One region of the Pseudoalteromonas sp. SR41-4 genome, then DNA from elsewhere that is predicted to be linked to it. Evidence: predicted binding sites of a transcription regulator. Region 1 holds the regulator's gene; each other region holds the start of a gene.
The links. Region 1 encodes MetJ, which represses methionine synthesis genes. Its sites were predicted from a motif close to TAGACGTCTAGACGTCTA; they were not measured.
Positions count from the first base shown of each region.

Region 2: metE (5-methyltetrahydropteroyltriglutamate--homocysteine S-methyltransferase) is a predicted target of MetJ. The motif match lies at 1,370-1,387, and genes of this name have one in related genera.
Region 3: metK (methionine adenosyltransferase) is a predicted target of MetJ. The motif match lies at 1,595-1,612, and genes of this name have one in related genera.

Region 1 covers NZ_JACJEI010000006.1:6,227-9,521, reverse strand. Annotated here, with positions in the region: gene metL (bifunctional aspartate kinase/homoserine dehydrogenase II) at 1-139, opposite strand, end outside; gene metB (cystathionine gamma-synthase) at 146-1,408, opposite strand; gene metJ (met regulon transcriptional regulator MetJ) at 1,644-1,964, shown strand; gene H5180_RS06330 (malic enzyme-like NAD(P)-binding protein) at 2,074-3,295, opposite strand, start outside.
Region 2 covers NZ_JACJEI010000011.1:59,910-63,204, reverse strand. Annotated here, with positions in the region: gene H5180_RS10840 (ElyC/SanA/YdcF family protein) at 1-357, opposite strand, end outside; gene H5180_RS10835 (LysR family transcriptional regulator) at 410-1,297, opposite strand; gene metE (5-methyltetrahydropteroyltriglutamate--homocysteine S-methyltransferase) at 1,587-3,295, shown strand, end outside.
Region 3 covers NZ_JACJEI010000016.1:39,566-42,860, reverse strand. Annotated here, with positions in the region: gene metK (methionine adenosyltransferase) at 344-1,495, opposite strand; gene tkt (transketolase) at 1,770-3,295, shown strand, end outside.

The DNA of each region.
Region 1 (3,295 bases):
TATTAGTAGTTTTACCGGCTGCGGATACCACCACACAATCACCGGCTTCCGTATGGGCTAGAATAATATTTGCTACGGCCTGATAACGCTCTGCAGAACTAAGGCTAGAACCACCAAATTTATGAACTATATTTACCATTTTTTATTACCACAAAGCCGTATGTGCAGGAGTCAGTTTAAATGAGCTTGATTGCTCATCATCTTGTTGTTGAACAGAGGAAGCGATTACTTTTGCGCCGTGCTGAGCTTGACCTGGTTTCACTTTATTGAATACACGATCTAAGTCAGCGATTAAATCTTTTACATCTTCAATGCCCACCGAAATACGGATCAGGGTATCACCTACTCCCGCAGCAAGACGAGCAGTTGCCTCCATACCTGCGTGGGTCATAGTTGCAGGGTGACAAATCAAACTCTCAACCCCACCTAATGACTCAGCTAAGCTAAATTCTTCTAAGCTGGTCAAAAATTCTGCAGCATCATTAATATCACCTTTGATATCAAAGCTTACCATGCCACCAAAACCACGTTGCTGCTGTTTAGCGAGTTCATGCTGTGGATGAGATACTAATCCAGGGTAATATACTTGGCTTACATAAGGGGAGTTTTCTAGATATTGGGCAATAATAAAGGCATTTTCTTGATGCTGACGTAAACGAACATTCAAAGTACGTAAACCACGTAACGTTAAGTAGCTATCAAACGGGGCACCGGTAATGCCAATGTTATTAGCCCACCAAGCAAGCTCATCACCCAACTCTTGGGTAGCGGCGATCACCGCACCACCAACAACATCTGAGTGACCGTTAATATATTTAGTGGTCGAATGCACCACAATATCAACACCAAACTCAATTGGGTTTTGCAAAGCAGGTGATAAAAATGTGTTATCGGCACCAACCAACGCACCGCACTGCTTAGCAATCGTGGTGATCGCTTTAATATCGGTTAACCGTAAGATAGGATTACTCGGTGTTTCAATCCAAATTAGCTTTGGTTTTATCTCAAGAATTTTTTGATGATTTTCAGATTTAGTTAAATCTAAAACCACTAACTTTAATAAGCCACGCTTTTCAAGTGAGGTGAATAAGCGGTAACTACCGCCATAGCAATCATGTGGGATCACTAAAGTATCGTCACTGTTTAGCAGCTGAGTAGCTAAATGCACCGCAGCCATGCCCGTTGCAGTGATAATCCCCTTAGCGCCACCTTCAAGCTTAGCGAGCGTTTCAGCGAGTAAATCACGGTTTGGGTTGCCGCTACGGCCATAATCATATTGGCGCTTTTTATCAAAATCAGCAAATGAGTAGGTGGTCGATAAATGAATGGGAGGCACAACCGCGCCGTGATGTTTATCTGCATCAATACCATTGCGTACTGCAATGGTTGCTTTATTCTTTTGACTCATACCGTCACCTACAATTAAATGGATGTTTAGACGTCTAAAAGGTTAGAGGATCAAATTTAATAAGTCAAAGCATTTATGCGGTTTTAGCCGCAAGATTAGAAGTAAAAACATTTAAGCCGCTAGATGGCTAAAAAACAAGTATTTGACTATCTTTTTTAACACGATAGAATTTCGCCATCTTTGCGCTGCAAAAGGTCGCGCAAACAATTAACAACCTGAGGCAACGATACATCCTATGGCTAAATGGAATGGTGAATATATTCACCCATACGCAGAACACGGGAAAAAATCAGAACAAGTTAAAAAGATCACCGTTTCGATCCCGCTAAATGTATTAAAAGTTTTGACTGATGAGCGTACTCGTCGTCAAATTAATAATCTTCGCCATGCAACAAATAGCGAATTACTTTGTGAAGCATTTTTACACGCATTTACTGGCCAACCACTGCCAAACGATGAAGATTTACGTAAAGATAATCCAGAGAAAGTGCCTGAAGAAGTGAAAAAAATCATGCTTGAAATGGGTCTCGAAGTACCTGTACTCAACGAAGATTAAGTTATCATTTGTATATATTCCTGCTTCAGGAATGGGCTACAAAAAAACCTCAGTAACGTAAGTTACTGAGGTTTTTATTATTGTGCCATTACCAATTGCAGCTAAGCAGCTACTCCATGTAGTTTTCCGGCATATCAATTTGTGCAACACCAGAATCAATTGCCGCTTGCGCTACTGCTTTGGCAATGCGCGGTAATAAACGCGGATCCATCGGTTTTGGAATAATATACTGCGCACCAAATTCAAGTGTCTCAACACCCGCCGCTTTTAATACTTCCGCTGGTACTGGTTCTTTAGCAATGCTACGAATAGCGTCAACCGCAGCAATTTTCATTTCATCATTAATTTTGCTTGCACGCACATCTAGCGCACCACGGAAAATAAATGGGAAACACAGCACGTTGTTAACTTGGTTTGGATAATCTGAACGACCCGTTGCCATGATTAAATCATCGCGAGCACCATGAGCAAGCACTGGAGAGATTTCTGGATCTGGGTTTGAACAGGCAAACACTACAGGTCGATCAGCCATTAGCTTAAGATCGTCAGGAGAAAGTAAATTCGGGCCAGATACACCAACAAATACATCGGCATCAGCAATAACATCTTGCAGTGTGCGCTTATCTGTATTGTTAGCGAATAACTGTTTGTACTCGTTTAAATCATCACGACGAGTATGAATAACGCCTTTACGATCTAACATGTAAATATGTTCACGCAATGCGCCACACTTGATCAGTAGCTCCATACACGCAACCGCTGCGGCACCGGCTCCTAAACAAACGATAATCGCATCTTCGATTTCTTTGCCTTGTACTTCAAGTGCGTTGATCATACCAGCAGCCGTTACAATCGCGGTACCGTGTTGATCGTCGTGGAACACTGGAATGCTACAACGCTCGATCAATGCTTTTTCTATTTCAAAACACTCTGGCGCTTTAATGTCTTCTAAGTTAATACCGCCAAACGTATCAGCTATGTTAGCAACTGTATTGATGAAATCTTCGGTGGTATTGTGTTTCACCTCAATATCTATCGAATCTAGACCCGCAAAGCGTTTAAATAATAACGCTTTACCTTCCATAACCGGTTTTGAAGCCAATGGACCTAAGTTACCTAAACCTAAAATAGCGGTGCCGTTAGTAATAACCGCAACCATATTGCCTTTACCGGTGTATTTGTAGGCATTAGCGGGATCAGCAGCTATTTCACGTACCGGTTCTGCAACACCGGGGCTGTATGCGAGTGCAAGATCCTGTACGGTTTCAGCTGGCTTTGTAAGCTCAACGCTAATTTTTCCTGGAACGGGGTGCGAATGGTAATGTAAAGCT
Region 2 (3,295 bases), on a different contig from region 1:
TGGGTACACATATGCTAAGCGCATACCTTCGATTAGGCGGCTTTTAGCACAATTACCAAGTTGGCTATTGGCGTTAAGTTTTGGGTTAGGATTTATATCACAACCAAGTACCACTATTTTATCGAGTATCGGCTGTTTACTTGTATCAAAAATATACTTTAACTGTGAATTCGGAGCAATTATTTTTTGACCAATAAAAGGGGTACTAATCAGCAATAAACTGGTGATTGCGATTAAACCAATAAATACGCTGACTTTCTTGGTACGCAGTGCGATTAATAAGCAAACAAAGCACAGTAGAGCAAACAGAGGCAATGGCATCAGCATTGCACCGAGGATTTTTTTCAGTTCAAACATCACAGTAGCACACATAAAGGGGTTTTCTGTATGCTACTGGGTTAAACCTATTTTATCGACCGTTATTTAACTTACAGGTATTTAAAAAGTGGCGATACACTGGGTTATCTTTCATATTCTTTTTCATGGCTAAATACATTGGACGGGTTAATCCCAGTGCGCCTAATGGAATCGACTTAATGAGTCCTTGGCTTTCATATGGTGTTACTAACCAATCCGGTAATGCTGCAACCCCCATTCCGGCACTGACAAGCTGAAAAATGAGCAAGCCCTGATCTACGGTTTTCAAGGTGCCATCAAAACGTGCATTTTGAATAAAATGTTTGAAGATATCCTGACGCTCTCGTGGAATAGGGTACGAAATAATCGTCTCGTTTTTCAAATCAAGTGCCGTTACATAGGCTTTTTTCGCTAGTTCATGATCAGGAGCAACAATTAATTTAAGTTTAAAATCAAATAAATGTGCGTATTCAAGTTTATCTGGTTCACGAATGTCTGAAGTGAGTACTAAATCTAATTCATCACTGAGCAGATCAGGAATAGCGTCATAACTAAAGCCGCGCTCATAATCAACTTTGATATCAGGCCAAAAGTTATTGAATTCTTTAATTGTTGGTAATAACCAATGAAAACAAGCATGGCATTCAACACTAAGTCGTAATTGTGAAATTGGTTGATTAAGACTTTCTTTTAAACGGCATTTGGTTGCTTCAACACGCGGGAGTACTTCGCTGGCAAGTTCAAGTAATAGCATACCTTGTGGGGTAAAGCGCACCGGTTGAGTTTTACGTTCAAATAGTTGGCAATCAAGTTTGTTTTCTAAATCTTTGATTTGATGAGACAAAGCGGATTGAGTCAAAAATAATTCGCGCGCAGTATTTACCAAGGAACCGGTTTCTTTCAAGGTTGCGATGGTCTTTAAGTGTTTTACATCAATCATCTTTAATAATTCTCATGGTAAAGGTGAGTTTAACTCAGATTACAGCCATAATACGCCTTAAATTAAGATGTATCAACGTCTAGATGGCTATAAACCCAATTTTTTTACGTGAAATTTACAAATATACTATAGCATTATGTTTGACAGCGTTGTCATTATATTTTTTGAGTTTGCAAAAAAATATTTCCATGAATTTACCTCAAGTTGAAACTGAGGAAGCATCAATTGTTTGATGTCAGGTATAGGTTTATGGTTTTAGCTATCTAAACAGCTGGAAGGGAATTTCAACATGGCACAATTACATAACTTAGGTTTTCCTCGCATAGGTAGAAAGCGTGAACTAAAATTTGCAGTAGAATCATACTGGGCTGGTAAAATCAGCCAAGCGCAGTTGCTTGAACAAGGTAAGACGATCCGCGCAGAAAATTGGGCTCTTCAAGCAGATGCTGGGATTGATTTATTACCGGTAGGTGACTTTGCTTGGTATGACCATGTGTTATCTACCTCTTTATTGATTGGCGCAGTGCCCAAGCGTCATCAAAAAGCGGATGGTAGCATTGATCTTGATACATTATTTCGTATTGGGCGTGGTCGCGCACCAAGCGGTTGTTCATGTGCAGCAAGCGAAATGACAAAGTGGTTTAATACTAATTATCATTACATAGTTCCAGAGCTAACTCATGATCAGCAGTTTCAACTAACCTGGACTGAGTTATTCGAGCAAGTTACTCAAGCACAAGCATTGGGGCACAATGCAAAAGTAGTATTGGTCGGCCCAGTCACTTATCTTTACTTAGCAAAATGTGCAGGTGAGGAGTTTGATAAACTTAGCTTACTTGAAAAACTATTAGCTGTTTATCAACACGTGTTCGCTAAATTAGCGCAGCAAGGGATTGAATGGGTACAGGTTGATGAGCCTATATTAGGTTTAGAGCTGACAGAAGATTATCAAGAGGCATTAAAAACAAGCTTTCGTGCACTTGCAGGTCAAGGCGTGAAGTTGTTACTTGCTAGTTATTTTGACTCAGTCACTGCCTACTTTGATGATATTGCAGGTTACCCCGTTGATGGCGTACATTTTGATTGTGTTGCAACAAATGTTGATGTTGCAAAACTAGATATATTATTAAGTACAGATCAAGTTTTATCATTAGGCGTAGTAAATGGCCGTAATATTTGGCGTACTGATTTAGAGGTTGTATTTAATAGCATAAAAGACATTGCGCTAAAGCGCGGTGATAATCTATGGCTTGCTCCATCTTGTTCTTTACTGCATACACCGGTTGATTTAGAGCAAGAAGAAAAGCTCGATGATGAGCTTTGTTCATGGCTTGCATTTGCAAAACAAAAAGGCCAAGAGTTGTCATTATTAAAAGCGGCGCTTGAAAGCAATGATAGCAGTGAGCTCGTTGCTTATTCAGCACCTATTAAAGCACGCTTAACCTCTACTCGTGTAAATAATACAGCTGTACAAAAGCGTGTAACTGCACTCACCGCAAAAGATGGTAAGCGTAATCATGCATTTTCTCAACGTATTGAAAAACAACATGCAGCACTTAATTTACCGCTACTGCCGACCACCACGATAGGATCATTTCCACAAACTCAAGTAATTCGTCAAGCACGCCGTGATTATAAAGCCGGTGAATTATCTGCGGATGATTATCAAAGGCAAATGAAAGCAGAAATTCGTTACGCTGTTGAAGAGCAAGAGGCGCTTGATTTAGATGTGTTAGTGCACGGCGAAGCGGAGCGTAATGACATGGTTGAATACTTTGCTGAACTATTAGAAGGCTTTGCTTTTACCCAGTTTGGTTGGGTGCAAAGCTACGGCTCGCGATGTGTGAAACCACCTGTAATTTGGGGGGATGTATCACGTGAACAAGCGATGACGGTTCAGTGGACAAAATACGCACAGTCGCTGACGAGTAAGAAAATGAAAGGCATGCTAACAGGTCCTGTAACTATTCTGTTTTGGTCATTCATTCGTGATGATTT
Region 3 (3,295 bases), on a different contig from region 1:
ACCCAAGCTCCTAGTTATACCAATCGACTTAAATATTTAACCATTCTAGCGAGCTAAATAAAGCGCTAACTGCGTTATAATTTTTTCAAGTAGAACAACTACATGTCAAAATTTACGCCTTGTTATCACTGTATTTATCTGTCGCTATAAATGGTCAGTAACTTAACACGATTGGTATCACTTTCTAGAACCTAGCTTTAATTGCGCGGGGTAAACCCGCGCCTATGTCTGGTAGCAGCGAGTTTACCTCGCGACAATAACCTAGGCATTTACAACAATATAATCAGCAGGCATAAAAAAAGCGCCAATTGGCGCTTTTTCTACATTTACATAAAGGCTGATATTAAAGACCAGCTGCTGCGCGAAGTGCGTCTGCTTTATCTGTGCGTTCCCAAGGGAATTCATCACGACCAAAATGCCCGTAAGCTGCAGTTGGTAGATAAATTGGGCGCTCAAGATCAAGCATTTTAATTAAGCCATATGGACGTAAGTCAAAGTGTTCACGAATCAATTCAATTAAACGTGATTCTTCAAGCTTGCTGGTACCAAATGTTTCAACACTGATTGACGTTGGCTCTGCAACACCGATTGCGTAAGAAACTTGTAGCTCACATTTGTCAGCAAGGCCCGCAGCAACGATGTTTTTAGCAACGTAACGTGCAGCGTACGCAGCTGAACGGTCAACTTTTGATGGATCTTTACCAGAGAATGCACCGCCACCATGACGAGCCATGCCGCCATAGGTATCAACGATAATTTTACGACCAGTAAGACCACAGTCACCCATTGGGCCACCGATTACAAAACGGCCAGTCGGGTTAATGAAAAACTTAGTTGCACTAGTGATAAGCTCAGCAGGAAGTACTGGCTTGATGATTGTTTCCATCACAGCTTCTACTAAATCTTTTTGTGAAATGTCTTCACTGTGTTGAGTAGAAAGTACCACTGCGTCAATACCTACTGGCTTGCCGTTTTCATATGCAAAAGTAACTTGTGATTTTGCATCAGGACGTAACCAGTTAAGCTCGCCGCTTTTACGTACTTGCGCTTGACGCTGCACTAAACGGTGTGAGTAAGTGATTGGTGCAGGCATTAATACTTCAGTTTCGTTACATGCGTAACCAAACATTAGGCCTTGGTCGCCAGCGCCTTGTTCTTCTGGGCTAGTACGGTCAACACCTTGGTTGATGTCAGGAGACTGCTTACCAATCGTGTTTAAAATTGCACACGAGTCTGCATCAAAACCCATATCAGAATGAGTGTAGCCAATTTCACGTACAGTTTTACGTGTGATTTCTTCGATATCAACCCATGCGCTAGTAGTGATTTCACCACCAACCATAACCATACCAGTCTTTACGTAAGTTTCACACGCAACACGGGCATGAGAATCTTGTTCTAAGATGGCATCTAGTACCGCGTCAGAGATTTGGTCCGCGATTTTATCCGGATGACCTTCAGAAACAGATTCAGAAGTAAATAAATGTTTTGCCATTGTCTTTGCTCACAAATATTGCGCTTCACAAACGTCGGTAAGAGCGCTAAAAAATTTAGGGGCGTATTTTATCTAAAACAACGATAGTTGCATAGTTTTTTTACGCCTAGACGTCTAAATAAAATTACTAATAACTTTTTGTTCTTAAAAAAAATTCATAATGCCCAATTTAATCAGGTTTTTAATTGCATACAGCCCCTACAATAAGTAAGAATGGATCTTCAAATGAATACACACAATAACCAGCGCAAATACAGTAAAGGTAGGAGAATCCATGCCGTCTCGCAAAGAACTTGCAAATGCTATTCGCGTCTTATCAATGGACGCAGTACAAAAGGCCAAATCAGGCCACCCTGGAGCCCCTATGGGCATGGCTGATATCGCAGAAGTACTATGGCGCGATTATCTAAACCACAATCCAACAAATCCAGAGTGGGTAGATAGAGATCGATTTATACTTTCCAATGGCCACGGTTCAATGCTTATTTATTCTCTATTGCATTTAAGTGGTTATGATTTACCAATTGAGGAAATTAAAAACTTCCGTCAAATGCATTCAAAAACACCTGGCCATCCAGAATATGGGTATGCGCCAGGTATTGAGACTACTACGGGCCCACTTGGTCAAGGGATCACTAACGCGGTAGGTATGGCGATTGCTGAAAAAGCATTAGCCGCGCAATTTAACCGCGAAGGTCATGATATTGTTGATCACCACACATATACTTTCTTAGGCGATGGTTGCTTAATGGAAGGTATTTCTCATGAAGCATGTTCACTTGCCGGCACATTAGGCCTAGGTAAGCTTGTTGCATTTTGGGATGACAACGGTATTTCAATTGATGGTGAAGTTGAAGGTTGGTTTAGCGACGATACACCTGCACGCTTTAAAGCCTACGGTTGGCATGTAGTAAGTGACGTTGATGGCCATGACTCAGACGCTATCCGCGCAGCCATCGAAGAAGCACGCAGCATCACCGACAAACCAACACTAATTTGTTGTAAAACAGTTATCGGTTATGGTTCACCAAATAAATCAGGTAGCCATGATTGTCACGGCGCACCACTAGGTGAAGACGAAATCAAAGCAGCACGCGAGTTCCTTGGTTGGACTGGTGAAGCATTTGAAATCCCAGCTGATATTTATGCACAATGGGATGGCAAAGAAAAGGGTAAACAACTTGAAGCTAACTGGGATGAAAAATTTGCCGCGTACGCCGCTGCACACCCAGAACTAGCCGCTGAATTTAAACGCCGTACTAGTAGTGAGTTGCCAGCAGATTGGGCTGAAAAATCACAAGCATATATTGAGCAACTAGACGCAAATCCAGCAAACCCAGCATCACGTAAGGCATCGCAAGACGCACTGAATGCATTTGGTCCATTACTGCCTGAATTTATGGGCGGCTCAGCTGATTTAGCCGGTTCTAACCTGACTATTTGGAAAGGCTCTAAAGGCTTAACACGCGATGATGCCAGCGGTAACTACATCTATTACGGTGTGCGTGAGTTTGGGATGTCGGCGATTATGAATGGTATTGCATTGCATAAAGGTTTTATTCCTTACGGCGCAACTTTCCTAATGTTTATGGAATATGCACGTAATGCTGTTCGTATGGCTGCACTTATGAAAGTGCCAAGCATTTTTGTATACACCCACGATTCAATCGGTTTAGGTGAAGATGGTCCAACTCACCAACCAGTAGAGCAAATTGCTAGCATGCGTTTAACGCCAAACTTAGTTAACTGGCGCCCGTGTGACCAAGTTGAGTCTGCGATTGCATGGCAACAAGCGATTGA